Regions from separate parts of the Shewanella sp. S23-S33 genome, predicted to be linked through region 1. Evidence: predicted binding sites of a transcription regulator. Region 1 holds the regulator's gene; each other region holds the start of a gene.

Region 1 (3,284 bases):
CAATAATCCCAGTAAACATGGTTAACTCACTTAATTAAATAAAGAAGTAATAAGGCATAAGACTCAAGGTTAAACGGTTATCTTGCTCCAATTCGATTTAAATAAAGAGGTATCAAGCTTAACGCTCAAGGTTAAACGGGTATCTGGCCCTAATTTGCGCTCATCGACCAAAGTGAGTGCAGGAATGTGTGCCATGGTTTGATAATCGGGCAATTGCAGCAAATTACGCCCATGCCCACCGAGGATTTTCATCGCTTGGTATAGCACTAACTCATCGGCCAGCCCCTGCGCTAAAAATGCGCCCGCTAAGGTTGCACCCGCTTCCACCAGCACGTGATTACAGCTTTGGCCTAAATAGCTTAATAGTTCAGGCAATGAGACGCGACCTGCAATTGCAGGTAACACGAGGCAACTCACATGGGAGGGCAATTGTGCTTGAAACTCTGTGGGATAAGCCACGGTCGAGACCAAGAGTATGGGCGATACGATAGCCAAGCAGGCGGCCGATAACGGCAAACGGGCGCGACTGTCGAGTATCACTCTTAATGGCTGCAGTAATTGCGCCTCGGTTACACTGTCTTTTAAGCTGCCAAGTTCCTGATAACGCACATTAAGTAAAGGAGCGTCTGCCAGTATGGTTTCGATCCCCGTAACTAGCGCGCAGGAACGTAAGCGTAATCGCTGCACGTCGCGGCGAGATTCTGGACCAGTTATCCATTTAGACACACCGTTAGACAGCGCAGTTTTACCATCGAGACTCGCAGCCAATTTGACTGTAACTCTGGGTAAACCCGATTCCATGCGCTTCATAAAGCCTAAATTCAAGGCATAGGCTTCATCGCGATGTAATCCCACATCCACTTCAATACCGGCATCGCGCAGCATTTGAATGCCACGACCACCTACTTGCGGATTAGGATCTTCAACCGCCACCACCACGCGTTTAACGCCAATATTGATCAGCGCCAAGGCACAGGGTGGCGTGCGGCCATAATGACTGCAGGGCTCTAGGGTGACATAGGCTGTTGCGCCGCGGGCGCGTTCGCCAGCCATACGTAGCGCATGCACTTCGGCGTGGGGTTCACCCGCTTTTTGATGATAACCTTCACCAATGATTTGGTTATCTTTAACGATAACGCAGCCCACACTGGGATTGGGTCTTGTGGTGTAAAAGCCTTTGCGCGCCAATTGAATCGCGCGGCTCATCATTTGGGTATCGAGTACGGACCAACTTATGTTCAAGCTCATGTTCAGCCCTGTTGTTAAAGGTTTCGGCATTCACCAGTCTTACAAACCTGTCTTTTAAATTTGTGCTTTCACGCCAATCGCTCGTACACGTCTGCCTTGTCGGCGACAAAACTCGATGACTACTTTTGCAGTTTGGCGATGGCTTCGCCAAATTCAGACACGTCTTCGAAGGCGCGGTACACAGAAGCGAAACGTATGTAGGCGACTTTATCTAGGCTCATCAATTGCTCCATCATTAAGTTACCCACCATTTCTGACGGCACTTCCCGCTCGCCAGTGGCGCGCAGAGTAGACTTGATTTTGCTGAGTGCTTGCTCGATTTCATCCATAGATACGGGGCGTTTTTCAACGGCGCGTAACATGCCACCTTGGAGTTTTTCTTCATCGAAGGGTTGGCGTGAACCATCGCGCTTAATCACCCTAGGCATGACTAATTCGGCGCCTTCGAAGGTGGTAAATCTTTCATGACATTCGGTGCATTCTCGGCGACGGCGCACTTGGTGGCCTTCTGCCACTAATCGGGAATCGATGACTTTAGTATCTGTCGCGCTACAAAATGGACAATGCATTGAGCCTCCTGCCAGTGAATGGTCGTAAAGCGTTAATGGGTTTACCTGTTAAATCTCAGTCAAACGCAATGGATTTAAGCCTAAGATTTTACCAATAAAAATGGCCGCAAGATGCGGCCATGGGATTTTATCCTATTTATGGGCTGAGGTTAACTACCTGAGCTTAACAACCTAATGTTAACTACTTGATGTTAAGTGCCTGATGCTAAATACCTGATGTGATAAGTATCAAGTCAGTCGGCGGTCAATCTCGGCCATTCATCTACTAAACGTAGATGCATAGGCAAATTAGCCGTAAACAGGGAAACGTGCGCAAAGTGCCAATACTTGGCCTTTAACACGCTCAATCACAGCAGGATTGCTTGCATCATCAAGGATGTCACAAATCCAGCCAGTCAGCTCTTTCGATTCCGCTTCTTTAAAGCCGCGGCGCGTAATGGCTGGCGTACCGATACGCACACCTGAGGTCACAAAGGGTGAACGTGGGTCGTTTGGCACTGAGTTTTTGTTCACAGTAATGTTAGCGCTACCTAAGGCGGCATCGGCTTCTTTACCCGTTAAGTCACGACCAATCAGGTCAACTAGCATTAAGTGGTTGCTGGTTCCGCCAGAGACGATTTTGTAACCGCGCTCAAGGAACACTTCAACCATAGCTTTAGCGTTGTTAACCACTTGCTGTTGGTAAACTTTAAATTCTGGCTCTAGGGCTTCTTTGAACGCCACCGCTTTACCGGCGATAACGTGCATCAATGGACCACCTTGACCACCAGGGAATACCGCAGAGTTCAACTTCTTATACAAGTCTTCATCGTCAGCAGCTGACAGGATCACGCCACCACGAGGACCCGCTAAGGTTTTGTGGGTCGTAGATGTCACAACATGTGCGTGTGGAACTGGGTTTGGATAAACGCCCGCAGCAATAAGACCGGCAACGTGTGCCATATCGACAAATAAATAAGCACCGATTTTGTCTGCGATTTCACGCATTTTTGCCCAATCAACGATACCTGAGTAGGCAGAGAAACCGCCGATCATCATCTTAGGCTTGTGTTCTAAGGCAATACGTTCCATCTCGTCGTAGTCAATTTTGCCAGACTCGTCGATACCATAAGGAATGATGTTGTACAGTTTGCCAGAGAAGTTAACCGGTGAACCGTGGGTCAAGTGACCACCATGAGCTAAGTTCATGCCCAGTACGGTATCGCCAGGCTTTAACAATGCCATGTAAACCGCGCTGTTTGCCTGTGAACCTGAATGAGGTTGTACGTTAGCGTAAGTTGCGCCAAACAGTTGTTTAGCACGTTCAATCGCTAAGGTTTCAACTACGTCCACATACTCACAACCACCGTAGTAACGCTTGCCTGGATAGCCTTCAGCGTACTTATTGGTTAACTGTGAACCTTGCGCTTCCATCACGCGTGGACTGGTGTAGTTTTCAGAAGCAATCAGCTCAATATGCTCTTCTTG
Region 2 (3,284 bases), on a different contig from region 1:
AGTTAGTGGTAAAGCTGTTAGTCCTGCGGTATCTGTGACTGCGTGTTCACGCCAACCTAGCATGCTGCTGACTTTAGTACCAACCGGGAACTCGGTGTTTTTTGACGCGATAACTTCACCAATCGCACCGCCTTCTAAGACTTGATTTAAGGCGAAGGGCGGAACATAACTCTTGCGATCAACCATGCGCCCGCGCATGTAAGGGTCAACCGACATCCATAGATTTTTAATCAGTACTTGTCCATCAGCGAGCGGTGCTAACGCTTTATTTACTAAAGTAAAGTTCTGTGTTGTAGGCATGCCTTCTGGGCGACTAGCTAGATGGATTTCACGGGTTTCAGTCATACTCTTCATAAAAACTCACCTTTTGTTTGTGCGCAAACTAATGATGTTAACTCTACGTGGCTTTAAGATTGAATGCAAATAGTTTGCGCGCAAACTAGATGGGGTGGGACAGATCGGATAAGATAGCGTTATGTTTAAATGACAGGCGCTTAAACGTGCAGAATTGCTTACCTCAACATGAGCTAGACGCTACAAAACAGACTCATAGCCAAGCTTCTAGCGATCCACTCTGTTTATCCGATAATGTGTGTTTCGCGTTATATTCTGCGAGCAATGCATTAGTGCGTGCTTATCGGCCTCTACTCGAGGCATACGAGTTAACTTTCCCTCAATATTTAGTGATGCAAACCCTGTGGCGTCAAAACGGCTGTAGCCAAACCCAGCTATCAATGGCGACTAAACTCGATATGGGAACCTTAACGCCCATCGTCAAGCGGTTAGAGTTGAAGGGGTTGATTACGCGATTAGCCTGCGTTGAAGATGAGCGGAAAAAGCTGATCACTCTGACAAGTCAAGGAGAGGGTATCAGGCACGAAGCTCTTGCCTTGAAGCAAACCTTGCTGAATAAAGTGCAGATGGATGCCGAGGCACTCGATTTACTGAGGCGGCAATGTCTTGCCCTTATTGAAGATTTACAGTCCTAGAGATAAATCTACTGGTGCTGTTCGCTACCCGAAAATTCAGGATCTGCACTGATTAATACTTGATTGGCTTAGTTTTTGCTTTAAAACCGTCATTGAGTCTTAGACGCCGAATTTTTGACGATGAATTCTATTTTAAATGCCTTTAATCTTAATCGCAGCAGTGCCAGTATCGCCGATGCCTATGGTGCAAATAGCCAAAAGACGAGCACGGCTAAAACCGATACTACGACAGAAACAAATAAAACGCAGACGGATGCTACCAAACCCGATAAAGGTAAAACCGATGAGATAGCGCTGTCGCCACGGGCGCAACGCGCACAGAAAATTCAATCGATGGCGAAGGATTTTTTTGCCGATGGTCAATTTGGCGTCGCCGATATTCCCGCATTGGTGTCGCGCTTACAAAAAGATGGCATTTTATCGGATGTGCAACTCGAGCGTTTATCGAAAAACGGTATTACAGTGCCGAGCACAACAACGCCGACTAAACAATCGTTGCAAGATTTTTTAGATGATGAAATCAAATCATTAGCTAAAAAATCACCCAATAATCCTCTTATCAATACCTTAGTTGATGCTAAGAGCGTCTTAACCAATATGGATGATGCTCAGTCGCCGGTGCTAGCCCAGAAGGCCACGAAAGTCCTTAGCCAATTGACGGATTATTTGAATTCTGAACCTCCGCTTACGGATGCTCAAAAGCAGCAGTGGCAGGGGCTAAAATCTATGATGCAACTTGCTTCATCTATGGGGGCACATCAATCTGCATCGGGCCAACTCAGTAGTTATCTTGCGCTTGCTAAACGTTAATTCACATCCATAGTGCGTGATAAACGCAAATTGTCACGCATTCAACTAGCTGGGTTTAATCAGCAGGTCAAGGCGCAATTTTCAGATAATTGGGCCTAGCTGCAGTTCTTGTTTGTTCTTTTATTTCATCCTAAAAACTATGATCTGGATCATGGACTCCTTACCGTCATTGTAGCCTAATGCTCTACATATTGTGTTTTGTGCTTTTAAAATCACTAGATGTAGTGTTAATTTTTAGGCGAGATGGAGAGGAACTGAACAATGCCAGTCGTAATTAAGCGTGATGGTTGCCGCACACCTTTTGATGAAACAAGGATACGGGATGCAGTGAATGCCGCTGCAAACTCAGTTGGAATAGAGGATGGCGACTATGCAGCGACAGTGGCAGCGTGTATCAGTCAGAGCGTCGCGCCATTAGCAGAAGTCGATATCCACCATCTACAAGATGCGGTTGAGAATTTACTGATGGAAGGGCCGTACAAGTCCCTGGCGCGGGTGTATATCGAATACCGTCACGACAGAGATGTGTGCCGTGAAGCGACCAGTAAACTCAACCTCGAAATCCGTGGTTTAGTTGAGCAAAGCAATGCGGCTTTACTCAATGAAAATGCTAATAAAGATTCAAAAGTCATTCCTACTCAGCGGGATTTACTCGCGGGCATAGTCGCGAAACATTACGCCAAGAGTCATATTTTGCCAAAGGATGTGGTCGCTGCCCATGAAGCGGGCGAGATCCATTACCACGACCTAGATTACTCGCCGTTTTTCCCGATGTTTAACTGCATGTTGATTGATTTAGCTGGCATGTTGACCCACGGCTTTAAAATGGGTAATGCCGAAATTGAAACCCCTAAGTCTATTTCAACAGCGACAGCGGTGACCGCGCAGATCATTGCCCAAGTGGCGAGCCATATCTATGGCGGCACTACTATCAACCGTATCGATGAAGTGTTAGCGCCATTTGTCGCTAAGAGCTACGACAAGCATTACCAAATTGCACTGAATTGGAAGATCACCGACGCCAAAGCCTTTGCCACGGCGCAAACTGAAAAAGAATGTCACGATGCATTCCAGTCTTTGGAATATGAGGTCAATACCTTACACACTGCCAATGGCCAAACACCGTTCGTGACCTTCGGGTTTGGTTTAGGCACGTCATGGGAATCACGCTTAATTCAGCAATCAATGCTCAAAGTGCGGATGGCGGGATTGGGTAAAAATCGCAAGACTGCAGTATTCCCTAAGCTAGTGTTTGCGATTCGTGATGGTATTAATCATAAAGCGGGCGATTGCAATTACGATGTAAAACAGATGGCGCTCAAATGCGCGACAATGCGTATGTATCCCGACATCCTCAATTACGAGCAAGTCGAGAAAGTTACCGGTTCATTTAAAACCCCAATGGGCTGCCGTAGCTTTTTAGGCACCTATGAAGAAAATGGCGAGCTTGTGCATGAAGGGCGTAATAATTTGGGAGTGGTCAGT
Region 3 (3,284 bases), on a different contig from region 1:
AACGGGCGTAAACATTAATTATGTAAAAAATACCGCCGAGGCCCACAGCCAAGATCATCAAGCCTATTACGATGTGGTGACCTGCATGGAAATGCTCGAACATGTACCCGATCCACAATCTGTGATTAAAGCATGCTGTGACATGGTCAAACCCGGTGGTCATGTGTTTTTCTCCACCATCAACCGCAACATTAAATCCTACGTGCACACCATTTTAGGCGCGGAATATTTGCTAAAAATGCTGCCAGTTGGCACCCACGAGCATAAAAAATTCATTAAGCCTTCGGAGCTGATTGAGCTAGTAGATAATACCGATCTTATCTGTACCGATGCCTTAGGGGTAAGCTACAACCCATTGACGGGCATTTTTAAGTACACGCCTAAGGTTGATGTGAATTACATGATAGCGACGCGTAAGGTTGATTAATATGAGTCTGGCACAGATCAAAGGCGTACTGTTCGATCTCGACGGCACCTTAGCGGATACCGCGCCGGATCTGGTGCAAGCCCTCAATTTAAGTCTTCAAGACGTCGGCATCGCCGCGCAGCCGTTAGCGGCCATGCGCTACGCCGCATCCCACGGCAGTTTTGCCTTAGTCGATGCGGCGATCCCTGATGCGGCAGAAGATCTTCGGTCTCAAGTACAGCAAGGACTGCTCGCCCACTATCAGCGTATAAATGGCGATCATTGTGCGCTATTTACAGGCATAACAGCATTACTCGATTGGCTCGAGTTAACTCAGCTGCCGTTTGGGGTGATCACCAACAAGCCTGCCCGGTTTACCCGTCCCTTATTGCAAAAACTGAATTTACACTTGCGTATGCCCGTTATCATCAGTGGCGATTCGACCAAATACGCAAAACCCCACACTGCACCTATGCTGTTAGGCGCACAACAGCTGAACTGTGCTCCAGAGCACATTTTGTATCTTGGGGATGCCGAGCGAGATTTGCTCGCGGCCAAGGCTGCTGGCATGTTAGGCGGCGTGGCCCTATGGGGTTATCTGGACGTGAACGACAAGCCGTTGCAATGGCCTGCGCACGCGCATTTTGCAAGCCCAACTGAGCTACATCAAGCACTAATCGAAGCACTGGCTTAACAACATCAACCAAAAACAGCGCCTACAATGCTCACGAATAAGGCATCCAATGCGTAACTTCACTGACGGACATCAGTGTGTCAGCATGCTATTTATGACCCACGGAAAAAATCAGACGCATAAAAGATCGGCACTCGTGAGCGATCGCGATCTAAAGAAAAAGATCGCCTAAAAATCCCCCATGAGTGTGACACGCTAACCTGAAATTGAGCTTCAAGGTTAGTCGTTACTAACGCAAAAGTTTATCCTCACGTTATCCACAAGATGTCCCCTGAATTCAGACTTGCAAATAGGGGCAAACCTCACTATCTTGTATCCCATATAATTTAAAACACCATATCTTGTGTATAGGTAACAATCAGACACACTAGAAACTCGCCGCTTAATTGACTCGTTTTTAACCAGTCAGCTATATTTAAGGGACGATTATTGATTGTTTTACAAGGATACGTACGGTGATTTTGCTCACCTAAATACATATAAGAACCAAGGCCTATCTCCAAATGAATAGCACTATGACAGTCACAAAACGCTGTGGCGATCGTGAGAATATCGATCTCGAAAAAATACACCGCGTAATTACTTGGGCAGCCAAGGGATTAAAAAACGTTTCTGTTTCGGAAGTTGAACTTCGCTCGCACCTACAGTTTTTCGATGGCATCCCAACCGAAGCTATCCATGAAACCATTATCAAGGCTGCGGCAGATTTAATTTCTCCAGAATCACCGGACTATCAGTTCCTCGCTGCCCGTTTAGCGGTGTTTCATTTGCGTAAGAAGGCCTTCGGTCAGTTTGAGCCGCCCGCATTGTATACTCACGTGACTAAATTGGTTGAGCTGGGTAAATACGATCAACATATTTTAAGAGATTACACCCGCGAAGAGCTGGATGTGATGGATACCTATATCGACCATTGGCGTGATATGGACTTTTCCTACGCTGCAGTAAAACAGCTTGAAGGCAAGTATTTAGTTCAAAACCGTGTGACCCACGAAATCTATGAGAGCGCGCAGTTCCTTTACATTTTGGTTGCGGCTTGCTTGTTTGCCCGTTATCCAAAAGAGACGCGCCTGAAATACGTTAAAGATTTCTATGACGCGGTATCAACTTTTAAACTGTCGCTGCCAACGCCAATTATGGCCGGTGTGCGCACCCCAACGCGTCAGTTTAGCTCTTGCGTACTGATCGAATGTGGTGACAGCTTAGATTCTATCAACGCGACCGCTTCGTCTATCGTGAAATATGTCAGCCAACGTGCGGGTATCGGTATTAACGCTGGTCGTATTCGCGCCTTAGGTAGCCCAATCCGTGGTGGTGAAGCCTTCCACACAGGTTGTTTACCTTTCTATAAGTATTTCCAAACCGCAGTGAAGTCGTGTTCTCAAGGCGGCGTGCGTGGCGGTGCTGCGACCCTGTTCTACCCTATTTGGCACTTAGAAGTCGAATCTCTGCTGGTATTGAAAAATAACCGCGGCGTCGAAGACAACCGTATCCGTCATCTAGACTACGGTGTGCAGTTGAACAAAGTCATGTATCAACGTCTGATCAAAGGCGAAAACATCAGCCTGTTTAGCCCATCTGACGTGCCTGGCTTGTACGATGCTTTCTTTGAAGATCAAAACGAGTTTGAGCGTTTATATCTGCAATATGAGCAAGACAGCAGCATTCGTAAGAAAACCATAAAAGCCGTTGAGCTGTTTTCACTGATGATGCAAGAGCGCGCCTCAACGGGCCGTATCTACATTCAGAACGTGGATCACTGTAACACTCACAGCCCGTTCGATTCAAAAGTTGCGCCGATCAGACAGTCTAACCTGTGTCTTGAAATCGCCCTGCCGACTAAACCATTGAACAACATCGATGATCCTGAAGGTGAAATCGCGCTTTGTACGCTGTCAGCACTTAACTTAGGTTCTATCAAAGAATTATCTGATATTGAGCCATTAGCCGACCTCGCCGTACGCGCACTGGATAATCTATTGGATTATCAAGATTACCCTATCAAAGCCGCGCAAATCGCCTCGATGAATCGCCGTACCTTAGGCATAGGCGTGATCAACTTCGCTAACTATTTAGCGAAAAACGGCATGAAGTATTCTGATGGTAGCGCGAACGCTTTAACCCACAGAACCTTCGAAGCGATTCAGTACTATTTACTGAAAGCCTCAATGAACTTGGCCAAAG

What was found. The regulator NrdR, encoded in region 1, represses ribonucleotide reductase genes. The targets are predictions, from matches to a motif close to AAACACNANATNTNGTGTTT.
Region 2: the regulator NrdR is predicted to act here: its motif matches at 2,010-2,029, upstream of nrdD (anaerobic ribonucleoside-triphosphate reductase).
Region 3: the regulator NrdR is predicted to act here: its motif matches at 1,430-1,449, upstream of nrdA (class 1a ribonucleoside-diphosphate reductase subunit alpha).

The regions. Positions count from the first base shown of each region.
Region 1 covers NZ_JBHFFD010000052.1:16,350-19,633, forward strand. Annotated here, with positions in the region: gene ACHA99_RS13650 (riboflavin synthase) at 1-19, opposite strand, end outside; gene ribD (bifunctional diaminohydroxyphosphoribosylaminopyrimidine deaminase/5-amino-6-(5-phosphoribosylamino)uracil reductase RibD) at 70-1,248, opposite strand; gene nrdR (transcriptional regulator NrdR) at 1,368-1,817, opposite strand; gene glyA (serine hydroxymethyltransferase) at 2,106-3,284, opposite strand, start outside.
Region 2 covers NZ_JBHFFD010000038.1:96,053-99,336, forward strand. Annotated here, with positions in the region: gene ACHA99_RS10310 (NADP-dependent oxidoreductase) at 1-354, opposite strand, end outside; gene ACHA99_RS10315 (MarR family winged helix-turn-helix transcriptional regulator) at 501-989, shown strand; gene ACHA99_RS10320 (hypothetical protein) at 1,110-1,799, shown strand; gene nrdD (anaerobic ribonucleoside-triphosphate reductase) at 2,061-3,284, shown strand, end outside.
Region 3 covers NZ_JBHFFD010000049.1:6,342-9,625, forward strand. Annotated here, with positions in the region: gene ubiG (bifunctional 2-polyprenyl-6-hydroxyphenol methylase/3-demethylubiquinol 3-O-methyltransferase UbiG) at 1-427, shown strand, start outside; gene ACHA99_RS12820 (HAD family hydrolase) at 429-1,100, shown strand; gene nrdA (class 1a ribonucleoside-diphosphate reductase subunit alpha) at 1,604-3,284, shown strand, end outside.